DNA from 2 places in the Paenibacillus sp. 19GGS1-52 genome. Region 1 is predicted to be linked to the other one. Evidence: riboswitches for the same ligand, from Rfam matches in the RefSeq annotation. Region 1 holds a riboswitch; the other holds the start of a gene.
What was found. Region 1 has a riboswitch for cyclic di-AMP ahead of H1230_RS29600 (hypothetical protein). Riboswitches for the same ligand answer to the same signal wherever they lie in the genome.
Positions count from the first base shown of each region.

Region 1 (8,196 bases):
ATATTCCGGGTGATGAGTGAAATAACCCCCCAGCATGACGCCAAGCTCCTGATTCCGCTGCAGCGAGATCCCATTGTGTACAACAAGTAGTCCACCCCCGCCAGCCACATAAGAGAGCAATGCGCTGCTGTGCTGCGGGGATATTTTGACATCAGAGAATTCCGTATAGGCAATTACCAGCTTATAATCGGATAACGTATTCTTATTAAGCAGGCCATAATCCTCTGAAGATTGCACCTCTATCTCACCTGCAAAAATCTGTTGAAATTCATGATCCACACCGGCAAAAGGATGGTATTTAGCCTCTGTGTAGCTGCCCAGCGCCAAAGCTTTTATTGTAGACAATTCATCCACGCCCTTCTATTGTCATTTCAAAGTAAATACAGAAACCCTGTTACCACGGCCAATGTTTGCCGTCCAGATCGAGATAAGCAGGCTCTTCGCCAAGGTAATCCTTATGTTGCTGCACGAGATTCATAATCTTATTAGCTGACACCTCAGGTGATATCGGCGCCTCTTCATTCTTATGCCCATTCATATAGGTCTGCAGCCAGCCGGGGTGAAACACCATGACCTGACCGCCCAAGCTTTTCAAATGATTATGCAGCAAGGAGGACTGCATATTAAGCGCCGCCTTGGACATGCAATAGCCGTACATGTTGATTCGCTTATTGCTCGCTATGCTGCCAGCCTCTGAGGAGATGTTGACAATGAGTTTATCCTTGCCTTGCAGCAGCAGACCCATCAGCGCATTGCTGACTCTCAAAGACCCCAGTGTGTTCACATTATAGATTTGTGCCATTGCTTCATCGTCCATATCAACGAGCATGGTGGCACAATCTGCTTTATGAATAATGCCGGCGTTATTGATAATAATATCGACGTGTCCCGTACTGCCTGCAATGGCTCGTGCCGCGTGCTTTACACTGTCACTATTTCCTATATCCAGGGGAATCAGCTTTAAATTATCTGGGTATTGGGATTTAAGCGCATTCAGTCGTTCTGAATCTTCCATATATTGACCTGCAAATACAAAGAACTGATTCTCCAGTAACCAACGTACAATAAATAATCCCAGACCTCGGTCTGCACCGGTAACACAAGCGATCCTTTGCATACTCTTGAACTCCCTTTCCTGTGGCTAAATACAGGTGTACCTATCTTCCATCCCCCTCACCTTAGCATGTGACATCTGTTTTTTCAACGCCATTTCATTACTCATTTCTGCTCGCTTATCCAAGCAGCGAAGAATCTTTTTTTGATTTAATTTTGAACTATGTTACAATTATGATAACAGTTGCTAGCAACACAATTGTTAGCAAACAACTATTCCAGGAAGGTGATAACTTTGTCTATCCAACAACTCCATTCTCTGGAGGATCTGCATCAATATGTTGAGCAACCGGGTAAGAAACTGCTCTTCAAACACAGCACTACCTGCCCTATCAGCGCGAAGGCTAATCAGGAGTTTGAGGCCTTTCTAAAAGATACAGATACTACGGCAGCCATCGTCCTTGTCATTGAGGATCGCCCTGTCTCTACACAAATCGCTGAGGATTTTGGCATTAAGCATGAATCTCCGCAAATCTTCCTCCTTGAGGATGCAGAGGTCCGCTGGAATGCTTCCCACTGGAAAATCACGCAAGATGCTATCAGAGCGGCTGTTAACTCATGAGCGGGCAAGTCATAGTCTACTCCACAGCAGGCTGCAGCGACTGCAATTTGGTCAAACAACTACTCACCGAACAAGGGGTTTCCTTCGAAGTGAGAGATGTCATGACCAGCACCGTTTACCAGGAAGAAGTTGAGCAGCTCGGCTTCATGGGCGTGCCCGTTACTGTCTCCGGAGATCAAGTGGTTAAGGGATTTAACCTCCCTGAGCTCAAGGTTCTTATCGAAACAGTAGGTAAATAATTCAACTGCTGAATCATTCATTACATGAGTTCATTTTGCAAGAAGAAACGGGAGCTGTCCTTAATATGGACAGCTCCCGTTTTGTTGTTGTAATGACATTGTTTTATTAGTATGCTCCAAGTCAACAGCAAAAAACCCCAAAGGACATCCTCTGCGGCATGCTTACGGTCACACTACACTTATTCACTCCATAATCGACTCCGACTCTCACATCAGCTCGGTGGAAACAGATGTAATCATACTCTCCGACAGGATCGCTTGTAAAACACGAAGGATGCCAAAATAATGCTTAAAGAAAACTAATTACAATAAAGGTAACGCTTACTTGAGGTCTAATCTCTTATTTTCGCTCATTTCCTCGTCTTTATATCCATTAGCGATTAATCGTTAGTATTGTGATTTATTTCAACTTAAAGGTTAATCCTGGTAATTTCCCTACTTACGACCTGTAAATTGAGAAATGGCGCATTTTAGAGAAAAATGGCCGATAATTGATGAAATATATATATTGGATCACTTCCGTCACTGCTTCCACCGAAATTTGCGCAATATCGAACTATAAAGAATGCTTTTTTTTTTTACAAAAAAATCCTAAAAGGGTATGATTCGATTTGAAATCATTATTGAATGCACGCTGAATTCCCGCCTCGCGGGAAACGGGGGAACCATCAGGCCGCAGGGTCTACTTGGGGTGAATCCAAAAGAGACGATATTGTTATAGTCTCATTAAGGTAGGGCGACTCTCACCGTCCGAATCCGACAGCTAACCTCGTAAGCGTAAAGAGAGAGATCCTTGATCCGCCACGCTTTTGCGCAGGTTTATTTATGCCTGTTCCCAAAAACCGCAGGCAGAGGTCCTCCTCTGTCTGCGGTTTTTGGGTTGCATAAATTCTTGAATTCAGAAAGGAACGTGCCCCTATGCCAGACCCATTACCTACAGAATTAGCTTACAGCCCCACCTTTACCGAATACGTTCAAAAGTACTCCGGTGCAGTCCTCACCCTAAGCACCTTGTTGTTAGAAGCATCCACGGATGCGGAGCAGATTACGATCAGCACCTTTGCAGAGCTCTACAAATCATACCGACGGGCTGAATTGAACCCTCAATTATTCCCCATTCTGGCGTACCGGAGCTGTATTCGTCAATGCGCAGAGCTAACTGCAGGCCGAGTATCCCTTTCTGCCAAAGACCTGACCTGGGATGAGCAGATTGTAAAATCACTGTGGTATGGTATGAAGCTTACCTTGCCTGAGATAAGCACCATTCTCCAGAAAAGTGTACCACTGGTGAAAGCACAGCTTAGACACGTGCGGGAAGAAATGGCTGCTCAAGGAAACACTTTGCCAAATACCAATCTGTCAGCTGTGTAATTAAATTGATTTCAGCCCAAGCCATGATGATTTGTTCTCACATATAGATTTGAAAGTAATCTATAATCGCATGGCTTATTATTGGGGTAAGGATATTATGATTTCTCGTGTAGAGATATACAAAATAGATATGCATATAGAATAACTGAATCATATACATGCGATTAGTAATTAAATATTCCATAAAGTTCATCTTAACCATACTCATTTGAAACGGAATGTGCATGAAGGCAAATAATATTCCGATCAGTAGGATCGCTGCATATTTATTACTGATTAAGCCAATGACTCGGCTCTGGATGTATCCTCTAAATATTAACTCCTCAGTTAATGCAGTGAACATGAATATAACCAAGAACTCCAGCCACAGGTTTGCACCTTCTAACTGTAAGTTTCTCTTATGCAGGATTAGATCTCCAATAAGCCAATATGTAAACGGTAGACCACCAACAATACCCAGAACGATTGAAGATGTTATGTTTGAGGGGGTTAACCCGATAGTTTGTATCCTCTCCCTCCTTGTCTTCAGTAGGAATAGCAGCGGAGATAGTTCGAGAATACTAATACATATATAGATCACCATTTTAAATATTAGCTCGTTTGAAAAATTTACGCTGAACCGATCTATATAATCCGTCCTGTACTTTAATAAACCAAATAAATAAATTACCATAGCAATGTACATTAGATAGAGTAACGCATAAATCCCTGTCCGTTTATTCCCTTTATCCTGTGGGTAATTCTGAAATTCCACTCTAGTAAAATACTTTACAATGCTCTTCAATGAGAATCATCCTAACTTTAGCGAATATTCAACAAGCTTTGAACTATTCAAAATTCTATCATTTAATTCCATAATAATACATTATTTCACGAATATATCACAAATAAGAGCCGCAGCAACCTGCTACGGCCCCTCAACAATAACTCCCCGATAATCACCAACGCGAAGCCGATGCTGGAGAGCCTCGCGGTAAGCCAGACTGTTGTACTACGCCTTCGCTTCTGCGAAAGAGGGGAAGGCGAGTATCGCCATTCCTTCAATCTGTGGACCCTCAATCACTTCATGCGGCCATACGCAAGTGGTGTAACCGGATGACCTACCAACCCAGCGGGTGCCTTCTGTGAATAGATCTGAAACTCTGCAGGATCACGGGTTAGTTCATCCTAGAAAGCGGATGTTCAGCCGCACAATTTCACCTTTCTCGACCGTAAAGTGATGGTCAAACAGCAGTGGATCAGGCAGTCCTGTTTTGTCAAAAGAACCCTCTATCTTAGCCGTGACAATCGTCTCATCGCTGCGCTCAATATTTTGCACAACCTTAGTGATCTCGTATTTGAGCTCAGCAGCAAAGACATTGACGTTGCTCCACTCTTGTATTTCAGCTATACCCTTATATGCACGTTTATCATCCACAAGAACGGCATGGTCTGAGAAGTTGCTCACAAAAGCAACCTTATCGGGATGATTGGTAGTATCAAAGTAAGTGGCTACTGGCTGTGATAGCTTGGTAAGCATAATATCTCTCCTTTATTTTGGTATGTGGCACGAAATCTTTTTGTTAACTACATATTCATCATAGCTTTCATAACTTGACTACATCACGTCATGTTATGGGCTTCTCTCTATATTTATTTTAGTAATGCACGCAAAAAAAGCCACGGCATTAGCCATGGCTCCACTGTTCGTGATAGGTTGCAATTCAACCTTTTTTCTTGCCCCCATGCATAAACTTCCAAAAGGCCCGGCAACCGCCTAACAATCCGATTCCAAGCAAAAGCGTCTGCAGGACACCCAGCCACGTCGATTTCTCTGAAGGAATCAAAGTGCTGATTATAATTAGCAGCGCTGATGCTACAAACATTACGGGTAACTGATACTTTTTATTCAAGCTAACACTCCTTAAGCCATAATTATCATTCTACCATAAGAAGATGCGGCTCCTCATCTCTATTACCGGCTGTCTTTAACTTGTTTAAGCTGGGCAACAATAATGACGCTAATGATGACCGGAAGGAACCACGAACTGATCTTACTGAACCCTACCAGTTGCCAGACAAGGACGTCAGCCACCAACGAAAATCAGGCATGAAATGGCAGCCAAAATGCAGTAGTTGTACTATTGGCCTCATCTGTATTCTAAAATATCACCAGGCTGACATTCCAAAGCCTTACAAATCGCCTCTAAAGTGGAAAAGCGAATCGCTTTTGCCTTTCCATTTTTCAATATGGACAGATTGGCCATCGTTATTCCAACCCTCTCCGAAAGTTCTGTAACACTCATTTTCCTTTTGGCTAGCATCACATCAATATTGATTATAATCGCCATTGTTATTCACCTCAGACTATTAAGTCATTTTCCGATTTTATATCTATGGCTTCTTGTAAAAGCCTTTGAAGAACGGCCGCGAAGACTGCAATCACTAAGGAGGCAAAAATCAGGAGCATTCCGATGACTATGATGCCTGGGGCATCGTCTTTCTCCGCCATCAGATAGAAGAGCGGCATGCCTACAACATACAAGCAACTGAAGGTGATTGCACTGTATTTTATATTCTTTAAAGCTCGTACAGATAATTCCGAGAAAGCTTTGTTCTTGTCTATATAGCTTAAAAGTTTAAAAGCTTGATACAGAGCAAAGTAAAACGGTAACACCGATGCATACAAATCGAAAAAAACGAGGTATTTCAGATAAGTATAATCTGGATACAATTCCACTGCATAATTAGCTATCCCAGGCACCAAAAATATGCACAGAGCAAGAACCGGAATGCCAATAAGAATAAGAGCTATCTTTAAAAAGAGTGTCGTTCCTAATTTCATTAAAAAGCACCTCACTTGTTTATTGATGAGTTTAGATTAACATATTTTTATCGTTTATCAATATATTTTAATTGAAATACAATGTATATAGATTGTTTTTCACATCCTTATACTCACAAAAAAACCCAGCTGCAGCTAGAAAACTGCGCAACTGGGTTTACAACTAGATAACAAAAACGCTTAGGATCATCAAATTCATCAGTATATCTTGTGAATCAAAATCTCTTCAATTCATTCTTGTATAATTCAAAATTTTCTTCATCAAAACATACAAATACTACCTTCTTAATTCTTGACTCTTTGTTTAATAGGTACTTGGATACTTCTTCTACCGCAATAATACAGGCTGAATCTTTTGGGTATTTATATATTCCTGTACTTATATTTGGAAAAGCAATACTTATGACCTTTTTAGATTCCGCTTGTAATAGTGAGTTCTTATAACAATTTCTTAGCTTCTCTTCCTCATTGTTACTTCCACCATTCCAAACAGGACCAACCGTATGAATGACATATCGACATTTTAGGTTGCCACCAGTTGTTGCTACAGCTTCTCCAACTGCACAACCACCCCGTTGATTGCGGATCTTAATACACGCTTCCAATATTGCTTTACCACCAGCTTTATGGATAGCACCGTCAACACCGCCCCCACCCATTAAACTAGTGTTAGCTGCATTGACTATTGCATCCATTTCGATTTTTGTTATATCTCCTTAAATCAGTTGAATTATTGAGTCTTTCAAGATTAATTCCATGAATATCCTCCATTTCGCCAAGCCCATCCTCAATCTAAGTCTTTATTTCAGTATAATACATTATTTCCCTTTAGAAAGTTACAAACTCCAAAATAATCCATTGACATGTGCACACGGATGCATATAATAGAATCAGGCGGTGAGATTATGAAGCTCAATTATGATCCGAATAAATGCAAGAAATTGATTGAGGACAATATTGATATTGAATTCTTCAGAGCCATTTTCGACCCCGTCCGAAGTGAACTGTTGTTATTCCTTTCAGCTAATGGGGAAATGACTATTGGAGAAATAGCAGAACATTTTCCGCAGAATCGTTCAGTGATTTCTCGTCATCTGGATTTCATGAACCGCTTTAAAATTGTACAGAGAAGAAAAGAAGGCCGGGAAGTTTACTACAAAGCAAATAAAGAATTCATTGTCGATACCTTTGAAGTGACAGCGAATAATATGAAAGCACTCATGAATTTGCTATAGCGGGTGCTTTTCATTTTATCATATACGTGCATTTGTGTGCACAAGAACATGAAGGGGGTTTTTAATATGGAACAATCTATTCGAAAATGGTGGGTTTTAATCACAGTTAGTTTAGTTGTATTTATGGCCATGCTGGACATTACAATTGTGAATGTAGCATTACCGGAGATTCAGAACAATTTCTCATCCGATTTCTCAAATCTGCAATGGGTATTGAATGCTTATACTTTAGTGTATGCTGCGATGTTATTACCTGTCTCGAAATTAGGGGATATCATCGGGCGTAAAAAGGTATTTTTATTGGGATTAGGCATCTTTGTGATAGGTTCCCTGGCAAGTGGTTTAGCAAGCAGTGCTCTTTGGCTGAACATTTTCCGGGGGTTCCAAGGAATTGGTGGAGCCGCAATGATGTCTTTGTCACTAACCATTCTTACATCATCATTTCCTGAGAAGCAAAGAGGACTTGCCTTAGGGATCTGGAGCAGTGCGGTTGGTCTTGCTATTTCAGGGGGGCCGCTTATCGGAGGTATTTTAGTGGATAGTTTGGGTTGGCGATCCATCTTCCTAGTTAATATCCCTTTTGGTATTTTGGCTATCCTATTCGGAATATTTTTCATAAAGGAAAGTAAAAGAAATCGAAAAGAAAAAATTGATTTTTCAGGATTTGCGTTAAGCACTGCATTGATTTTCACTATAATATTCGCCCTCATTCAAAAGGAAATGCATGAAAATTATTTGTGGACGGATTGGCATATTTTAAGTTTATTAGGTTTATCGATCCTTTTATTAATTGCTTTTATTATGACAGAAAAAAATGTTAAACAACCCATGATCGAATTGTCCATTTTTAGA
Region 1 covers NZ_CP059724.1:6,452,980-6,461,175, forward strand. Annotated here, with positions in the region: gene H1230_RS29580 (ThuA domain-containing protein) at 1-345, opposite strand, end outside; gene H1230_RS29585 (SDR family NAD(P)-dependent oxidoreductase) at 395-1,117, opposite strand; gene ytxJ (bacillithiol system redox-active protein YtxJ) at 1,349-1,675, shown strand; gene H1230_RS29595 (glutaredoxin family protein) at 1,672-1,914, shown strand; cyclic di-AMP (ydaO/yuaA leader) riboswitch at 2,537-2,706, shown strand; gene H1230_RS29600 (hypothetical protein) at 2,833-3,285, shown strand; gene H1230_RS31790 (CPBP family intramembrane glutamic endopeptidase) at 3,323-3,970, opposite strand; gene H1230_RS29605 (nuclear transport factor 2-like protein) at 4,448-4,804, opposite strand; gene H1230_RS29610 (hypothetical protein) at 4,989-5,177, opposite strand; partial or broken gene H1230_RS29615 (DUF817 domain-containing protein) at 5,240-5,341, opposite strand; gene H1230_RS29620 (helix-turn-helix domain-containing protein) at 5,415-5,615, opposite strand; gene H1230_RS29625 (DUF2975 domain-containing protein) at 5,627-6,109, opposite strand; gene H1230_RS29630 (O-acetyl-ADP-ribose deacetylase) at 6,325-6,819, opposite strand; gene H1230_RS29635 (ArsR/SmtB family transcription factor) at 7,015-7,344, shown strand; gene H1230_RS29640 (MFS transporter) at 7,411-8,196, shown strand, end outside.

Region 2 (8,196 bases), 560 kb from region 1:
GATATATGTGGGTGTTAAGCATGGTAGAGATTACGCTGAAATTCTGAATGAATTAACGGAAGCGGTTGGACGTATTTCTGACGGATATGTGTTTTTCGAGATGGAGCCAGATGAGTGGCAGGAGTTGCCACAGGAGTCGAAGCTGGAGGTGTGGGAAGCACTGGCCGAGGATCTATTCTTCGCGCTGGGTGAGGAACCGGTCATTCAAGTAGGTAGCGGGGTCGTGATTTATGACAAGGAGACGCACCGCATTAATATCTTGGTTGGAGAAGTAGATTTGGCCTCGGTGGTTTTGGTTTAATTTGAGGGTGCGGCTGAACGTGATTTGCCGTAACCAACAGCCCGTGTTAAAATTGGTAGAGCCGAGTTATATTTTCCAGGATTTTAGAATACATTAAATCGAAAATCAACTTTATCCTGGCACATCCCTTGGTCCTCAGAAGCTAAGGGATGTTTTATTTAGCACATAAAGGGCGAGGGCAGGCGTGAAGACTTTGCTGCTATTTTAGTAAGGGAGGAATCGAATTGCTACTTACGGAGGAAGAACTGCGTCAGCAGGTGAGCAAGTTGGAAGGCTGGAAGCTGGAGAATGATACCCTTGTACGTAAATACATGTTTAATGAGTATATGAAGGGCATCGCCTTCGTGGATGCGGTAGCAGCCATTTCCGAAGCTTTTGAACACCACCCGCATATTACGATTGATTATAAAACCGTTACGCTGCGACTCACTTCAATTGAAGCAGGCGGCATTACGCCACTTGATGTCCGCGAAGCGCATGAATTTAACGAAGCTTTCGAGAAAAACCGCTAATCTTAAATCTTCAGCTCAGCGGGATACTAAGCTTTAATCGAAAAATACGCCTGTGCTTTAGATAGTTACCTATCTGCTGCACAGGCGTATTTGTTGTTGCAGATTGCTTTATTTTTTCTCTGATAGCCACATAGCAACGTTCGCAATCTCCTCCGGAGCTAGTTTCTCCTTAAATGAAGGCATTTGGCCGCGCCCTTTAGTAACAATGCTATAGATTCCTTCAGCATCATGCTGGCTGCCTTCCTTCTGAAGACTGGGGCCAACATCGCCCTGAAGTTGATCACCGTGGCAGGTGATGCAATTGGCCTTCACAGTCGCTTCTGCCTTGGCTTCATCAAGCTGCACTACCGGTATTGTAGGTTTATCCTGTTCAGCGACCTCTGCTTTGCCAGGAAGGGTAAACATTAGTACTACCGCAAAGGCACAGGCGGCAAAAAACAAACCGCTCATGATCCATTTTTGCATCCCCATCCGTCCCTTCAATGTAAGCTGCTCCCTACATTATAGCGGAATATGAAGCGTTATCATAGCATTTGTGTCAAAAAAACGAACAAATTCCACTTCATTTTTTAGGAAGCTATTTATAAAGGGATTATTTATCATAGACCATGCAATAAAATGGTTTATCTCCAGTCGGAGTTCGACGTTCATAAGTATCCGTAATCGTAAAACCACACTTTCGATAGGTAAGCACTGCCCGTTGGTTCCACGTCAACACCTCCAGATCAATCTCACGTTCCGGGTAACGCTTCAGAGCGGCTTCTACGATAGATCCTACAAATAGGTGGCCCAGTCCATGTCCGCATAAATCCGGACGCATTCCAATCCCCAGTCTTACTACACCTTCCATCGGAAATAGCTGGGCAAATCCGCATAAAATCTCTTGGTCATTGATTACGGAAACATATTGTTCTTGGCGAAGCTGTGGATCTCCAAATTCAATATTAAGTGCCTGCATTTGCTCCCATGGCATCCAGCCGTAAATATTATAAGGGGGCTTGTAAATCCACTCGCAGATGTCTTTTGCATGTCTGATCTCCATAGGAACAACGTGGAAAGTAACCGATGAACTAATCATTAGCTCAGAGACCTCCTTTCACGAGGGCAATAATTTCTTATCTAATTATAAACAAAAAAACCTTCCTTTGGCTCAAAAACTTTATAAAAAAGGGTGGCTCGACAAATCGTCCATTTATATATAGTGTTTATTATTATTTTGTGTTTTACAAGTATTGTAAGGGGTAATAACTAGTAGACACAAAAAAAGCTCTCCCCCAAGATTTTGGAAAAATCCTGGAAAAGAGCCTATGTACTAATACTTTTTACTGCACATTATCATTGTCTTCAGAATCAGTAGCAAGCGCTTGATAAGCATCTGTGCTCATAATTCGTTTAGCGCCAACATAACGGTTGACGTAGTAGCTGTCGCTCAGCGAGCTGATGGTTACACCACGTGAGGAAGAAGCATGTGCGAATTTACCTTCACCAACATAAATACCGACATGAGAAACACCTTTGCCTGTTGTATTAAAAAACACAAGATCGCCAGGTCTAAGATCATCACGGGAAATAGCAGAGCCCATTTGGTATTGGGAACCAGATTGGTGCGGCAGATCGATGCCGATCTTATCAAAGACATACATTGTAAATCCAGAGCAATCAAAGCCGTTCGTTGAAATGCCACCGGTAACATATTTAGTTCCGATTGCTTTGTCAATCACTTTATCCATTTTAGAATCCGCGAATGCGCTTCCCATTCCCATTGTAAGAAAAATAGAAAAGCTTAGTACTGCTGCTGCCAACTTCTTCTTCAAAAGTGTAAACCCCTTCCAAATGCCTACGAGGTTAGCTTAAGGGTTCGGTTGAAGGTCCCCTATGACCCCTCTGTTAAATAGGAGGTCAATTCACCCAAAGTGGTTCCCCCGTTTCCCTAATTGTTAGGGAACTCGGCACGTACTGTTTGATTAGGAATAGCTGTATTCAATACATGACAAAACTTTCGTAAAAGACAACTTAATGATTACAAAAATGTTACTAAAAGCTCGATGCGATAATTGTAACAAACACAGCCGCCGTTGGCAATCCTTTATAATATATTTATGCCTAATAATTGTGTTTTTTTTGAACATATACTGCATTTAAACGTTGAAATAACGGCAGAATCGTCCTTTTTACAATATTTTCTTGTGTTTTCTGTTAAAAAGCTGTTTCGACGATGTTAAATGTGTGTAAAAGGTAGAATAAGGAAAAGAAAAAACCCGGAATGATTATGGTGATAATCACTTCGGGCTCATATAGTTTAAAGAGGTTATAGTTGTCGGGGAATTTCAATCATAAGCTACAGTTTTGTATGCAGTGGTGCTCATAACTCTTTTAGCACCCACATAACGGTTGGCCCAATAGTTCTCATTAAGTGAACTGATGATTACACCATGTGAAGAGGAAGATTGTGCGAATTTACCGCTGCCTACAAAAATTCCAACATGGGATATCCCTGCGCCAGTAGTATTGAAGAATACAAGGTCTCCAGGACGCATATTATTGCGGGAAACAGCTGTTCCCACGCTATATTGCGCTTTTGAAGTACGTGGAAGTGCAAGGCCGAGATTTTTGAAAACATATTTCGTAAAGCCGGAACAGTCAAATCCATTGGTACTGATCCCACCTGTTTTATAAGTGGTCCCCAGTGTTTTGGAGATTACTGTGTCCATTTTGGAGTCCGCAAAAGCACTACTTGTTCCCAAAGTGAATGCCATGAGAAGTCCTAGCGCCGCTGCGGCGCATTTTTTCTTTAAGTTCTGTCTGTTCAAAAGATGTACTCCTTCCAAGGCCTGCGAGGTTAGCTTAAGGGTTCGGTAGAAGGTTCACCTATGATCCCTCTGTTAGGAGATCAATTCACCCAAAATATGGTTCCCCCACTCCCCGGTGCAGGGAATTTGGCGTGTTATGCACCAGAATAGTGACGTATCAGCAATATCGAAATACAATAACGTACATACAATGGTTAAGAAAAAATTAAAAAGATTACAAAGTTGTTACTACTAGTACAGGCATCATTGTATCAAAGGAGTTAAGGTTTTGCAAACTCTTATTATATTTGTAATCAAAAAAGAGTTTCCTCTTCTGTTTGCAGAAGGGGAGACTCTTTCTATATGTCCTTGGACGATGTAATTATTGCGGGAAGGCCTTACTTTTCCACAGATGGTATTGAGCTGCTATTCCCCACATTTTGAACAGAGTAGCGGGGAACGGTGAGATTTGGCGGATAAGGAGTGCGGGCAGTCCAGGGTAGAAGATTCCAGTAAGCCCGCAGACTAGCAGCAAGAGCAACCCTGCAGCCCCAAGTACAATGGATATCCCAACAGCAGGGATAATAACCCTTAAGCAGATCAGCAGCGAGGAGAACATCCCTGTGCCACTGGTGTAGCCAAACTGAATATATAGTAAAACTAAGCGAATGAGGAAGATATACACCAGCCAGGTGAGAATATAAGGAATAAGCTTCAATAGTATTGTATAGTCCAAAAAGGAGGGCAGCAGCAGCCCGTACATTTTTGGAGCAATCCAGTAAAGCGGCAATAGAGTCAGGAGCCATTCAACCAAACTGAAGAGCAGAATGGGTAATCCATAGATTTTCATGCCTGGGAAAAAAAACAAGCCACGCTCTCCCTTGCGTTCTTGATGCAATTCATGCAGTAGTCCCGCCCGTATGAAGGGCGATAGCAGCAAGCGTAAAGCAGCCAACCCCAGCAAAGTCCACAGCCAACGCTGCACTGCAGGATCGGTGCTCAAGCTGAACTGGCCTTCGATATAGTATAGCAATCTGCCGATTCCACTACCGCCAGCGTTTTTATCAGGATAATGCAGTAGAACCGGAATAATAGCAACGCGTACGAACCTGTACATAAAGTAGCCCCAAAGCAAACGGTATATAAATAACAGGATCAGAATATATAATTGCTCTTTCATGCTGTACCAGCTACGGGTTATCGATCTTTTCACCATTCTCACCTCACCAGACAAGAGTTCCGAGCACTGATTCAAGCAGTTTCGTCATACTTAACGTCCAGCGGGAGAGTACATCCTGATCCAGTTCCGCCAGTCTGAAGTTGTTGATATGTTTACTCTCCAGCAGAATGGAGTGATCAGGATCAATCTCGGCGGATAACAACGGCGCATTATGGAATAACTGGAATGTAGTTTCTTTGCGCTCCCCGCTCCAGATACGCTGCATCGTATACCCGTCGGAGAAGGTGAACTTAAGGGGCACGTCTGGATAGGCACTTCCTTTATTCACGACCTTTACCAGCGATTCGTAACTGTGAGCCTCTCCGCTAGTGCTCTTAATAGTAGGAATCGTAATATTCTCTATAGCAAAATCAGGAGCCCCACCGTTATACACATATTGATCAAAATAAGTCTGCCAAGATTTTCCGGTTACCTTCTCTACGATTTTTTGGAAATCGGTGGTAGAGGGATGCTGGAAGCGGTACTTATTGGCATAGGAAGACATAATGGCATCCATAACCTTAGTGCTTGTCAGCCGTTCGATATCCTTAAGCACCAGCTTGCCACGAATATATACATTTCGGGTGTATGAATCGGCTCCACCGTATTTCCAGGTTTCTAGATCCAACGGCTGTGAGGTAGTTACCAGACTGGATTGCAGGGGGAGGTTGGCCATAATACCATACTCCTGCTCCATTAGCTTGTCTTCGGCATAGGAGGTGAAGCTTTCGTCCAGCCATGCCTCCTCAAATTCATTGCTCGCCACCATGCCGTAGAAATATTGATGGCCTATTTCATGGATGATGGTGCGCTCGAGTGAGGTGTTCGGAGAAGTCTCAGCAGCACCGAAGGCTGTAATCAGCGTAGGGTATTCCATTCCCCCGGCGCCGTTTCCCCCTTTGGGAGGAACGACGATAGACAGAGTGGAGTAGGGATAAGGTCCATACCATTTGCTAAAGGAGGTAAGAGCAGCTTTGGCAGCCTGAAAGTAACGCTCCTTCAGATCCTGATGCAGCGGGTCCAGATACAGCTTAATTCGTACACCCGGAACCTCCGGTGTAGAGAGGGCTTCCTCCGCGTACACAAAGTCAGGAGATGCCGCCCAGGCAAAATCATGGACATCATCTGCGTAGAACTGATATATTTTCTGCTCCTGCTTCAGTTTGGCATTTTTGACAGGGAACCCAGTTGCCGCAACCGTATAATTTGAGGGAACAGAAATGGTTACATTGTATATGCCGAAATCGCTATAGAATTCAGAGGTGCCGTGGTATTGATGCAGATTCCAACCTTCTTCGCGAACTCCTCGAGTTCCGGCAGGCTCGTAAACGCTAAGCTTGGGGAACCACTGACCAGCCATCACGAAATTCCCTGAAGTGCCCATACGAGCAAATATCTTGGGTAGTTGAACTTCAAACTGAAGTTTGAGGGTGACGCTCTCTCCACCATTAACGGGCTGGGGAGATGTACTTTGACCAATGTCTTATCATTTATATTGCCGTCATCCGGTTGTACATACTGTACTCTCTGAAGCAGTGATACCCCCTCTGTGGTACGCAGATCAGTTAAAGTCATGCTGCCGAATCCGTTATCTGGCATGCTGTCCCCTCTAAGCTCGCCCCCGACTCTTTCATAAAAGTTGTATCCGTAGAGGCAAATGCATTCGGATATAAATGAAAGTACAAATCACTTACCGGTTTAATACCAGGATGGGTCCATGTCACGGTCTCAGAAGCTTTTAAAGTTTCTGTATCCGGAACAAGCTGTACGTCAATGTGATACTCAGCAACTCTTTGGCTTAGTGCCTCAGTGACCGGGGCGGGGGAATAATCCGGAAGAGGCACTTGCCGGGCGATTGTCTTGGGTGTGACTACCAGGGACTTGGCCTCTTTTGGGGCAGAGACGTTTACAGCAGCAGGACGAAGCCCTGAAAAGACCTCTATGGCCCCTCCCAGTAGAGCTAGGGTGGCCAGGGTCGCAAGGATAATTTTGGACCTTAATGACAGTGGCTTCATACAGTAATTCCTCCCGTGACAAGCATCTACGGAATGTATATGTTTGCATTCGCCGTATTATTAGCTAAAATTAAATTATTCGTAAGAGGAAGGATGTGCACCTGTGGATAATCTACAACCGGAAGGCAAGAAACAGATTGCCTTGAATATTGTGAATGCGAAGAGCAAACATAAAGGCTTTGGAGCAGGCTCTATTGATCTGAACAATGTGTCACCAGTCATTATTGACGGCGGTGAGGCGGTCATTGATATCGGTGCCATGCATGCCAAGAGCAAGGTGGAAAAGGGCATTAAATTCTCCACGAATCGTGAGGATGTCCCAGATGGAAGACAGGTTTGGGTAGTGTGGGTCGCTGTGGATCGTTTACCAGAGGGACAATTTTATGGTGGAATCACGGCTTGTGAGATGTGGATAGATGCTGAAGCGCGTCGCGGCTGGAAGATTCTTGCCGAGCATGTAAATAAGCTTGATGCAGCGCTTAAGCGTAAGATCAATGTGGACGGGCTTGGCGCAACGGAAAAGGCTGCACTGAAATCATTGTTGATCTCCCATAATGAGGTTTGGTGGGAGGCGTCACCACAAGAACTGAAGACAGCACTGTCAGAATAGGGCGAGGCTGCTCCCAAGTTGGGAGGGACAATATAAGCATATAAGAAAAAAGGCTTCGCCTTTCCTGTCTCAGGAGGGCGAAGCCTTTTTCTTATAGTACAAACAACTTTATTATTTGCTGGCAGAACTAAATTTGCGTTTAAGCTGGCTCACTCTTGCCTGGCTAATACCCAGTATTTCAGCAAGCCCTTTCTGATTGGCAAAGGGATGATCTACAATGGCTTGTTGCAGGCGTTGGTTCATTTCTTCAGTCTTTGTCCGTCGGATGCTGTTGTTATGTACAGCGGACTCCTGTGAACCATCTTGGAGTGGTTCTGACTCTTGAACGCTTCGTTCCGGATTGCCAAGTTCTTTCAGACAATCGCTGCAAATAAATTGATCTTTATAATAGGTTACCTGCTCAAGGCTTCTGCAAAATGTACATTCGGTGGAGGTGTACTTCCTTAGTACAATAACATTCTCGTTTAAAATAAAAAATTCGATAGGATCCCCAATGTCGATATTACGTGTCATCCTAATTTCTACGGGAACTACAATTCTGCCAAGACTGTCTAAACTCCGGATCATGCCTGTATCTTTCATCCCATGTCCCTCATTTAATCATATATTTTTGGTGAATATCTATTATTATAACAGTAATTGTAATATTAGAGAACAAGAAAGCGTATTCATTGAATGGTATCTAAATTGCGTTGTGATATGCCCAGACGCGTTTAACCGTTGATAGCCAAACTGATGTAGCTTGAGCTT
Region 2 covers NZ_CP059724.1:182,239-190,434, reverse strand. Annotated here, with positions in the region: gene H1230_RS00895 (hypothetical protein) at 8-301, shown strand; gene H1230_RS00890 (4a-hydroxytetrahydrobiopterin dehydratase) at 526-813, shown strand; gene H1230_RS00885 (c-type cytochrome) at 922-1,278, opposite strand; gene H1230_RS00880 (GNAT family N-acetyltransferase) at 1,406-1,891, opposite strand; gene H1230_RS00875 (C40 family peptidase) at 2,136-2,627, opposite strand; cyclic di-AMP (ydaO/yuaA leader) riboswitch at 2,633-2,775, opposite strand; gene H1230_RS00870 (C40 family peptidase) at 3,141-3,569, opposite strand; cyclic di-AMP (ydaO/yuaA leader) riboswitch at 3,627-3,765, opposite strand; gene H1230_RS00865 (hypothetical protein) at 3,985-4,782, opposite strand; partial or broken gene H1230_RS00860 (M1 family metallopeptidase) at 4,826-6,836, opposite strand; gene H1230_RS00855 (YwhD family protein) at 6,940-7,446, shown strand; gene H1230_RS00850 (AbrB/MazE/SpoVT family DNA-binding domain-containing protein) at 7,558-8,028, opposite strand.
Region 2: linked by a shared signal. The riboswitch ahead of H1230_RS00875 (C40 family peptidase) and the one ahead of H1230_RS29600 (hypothetical protein) in region 1 are both predicted to bind cyclic di-AMP.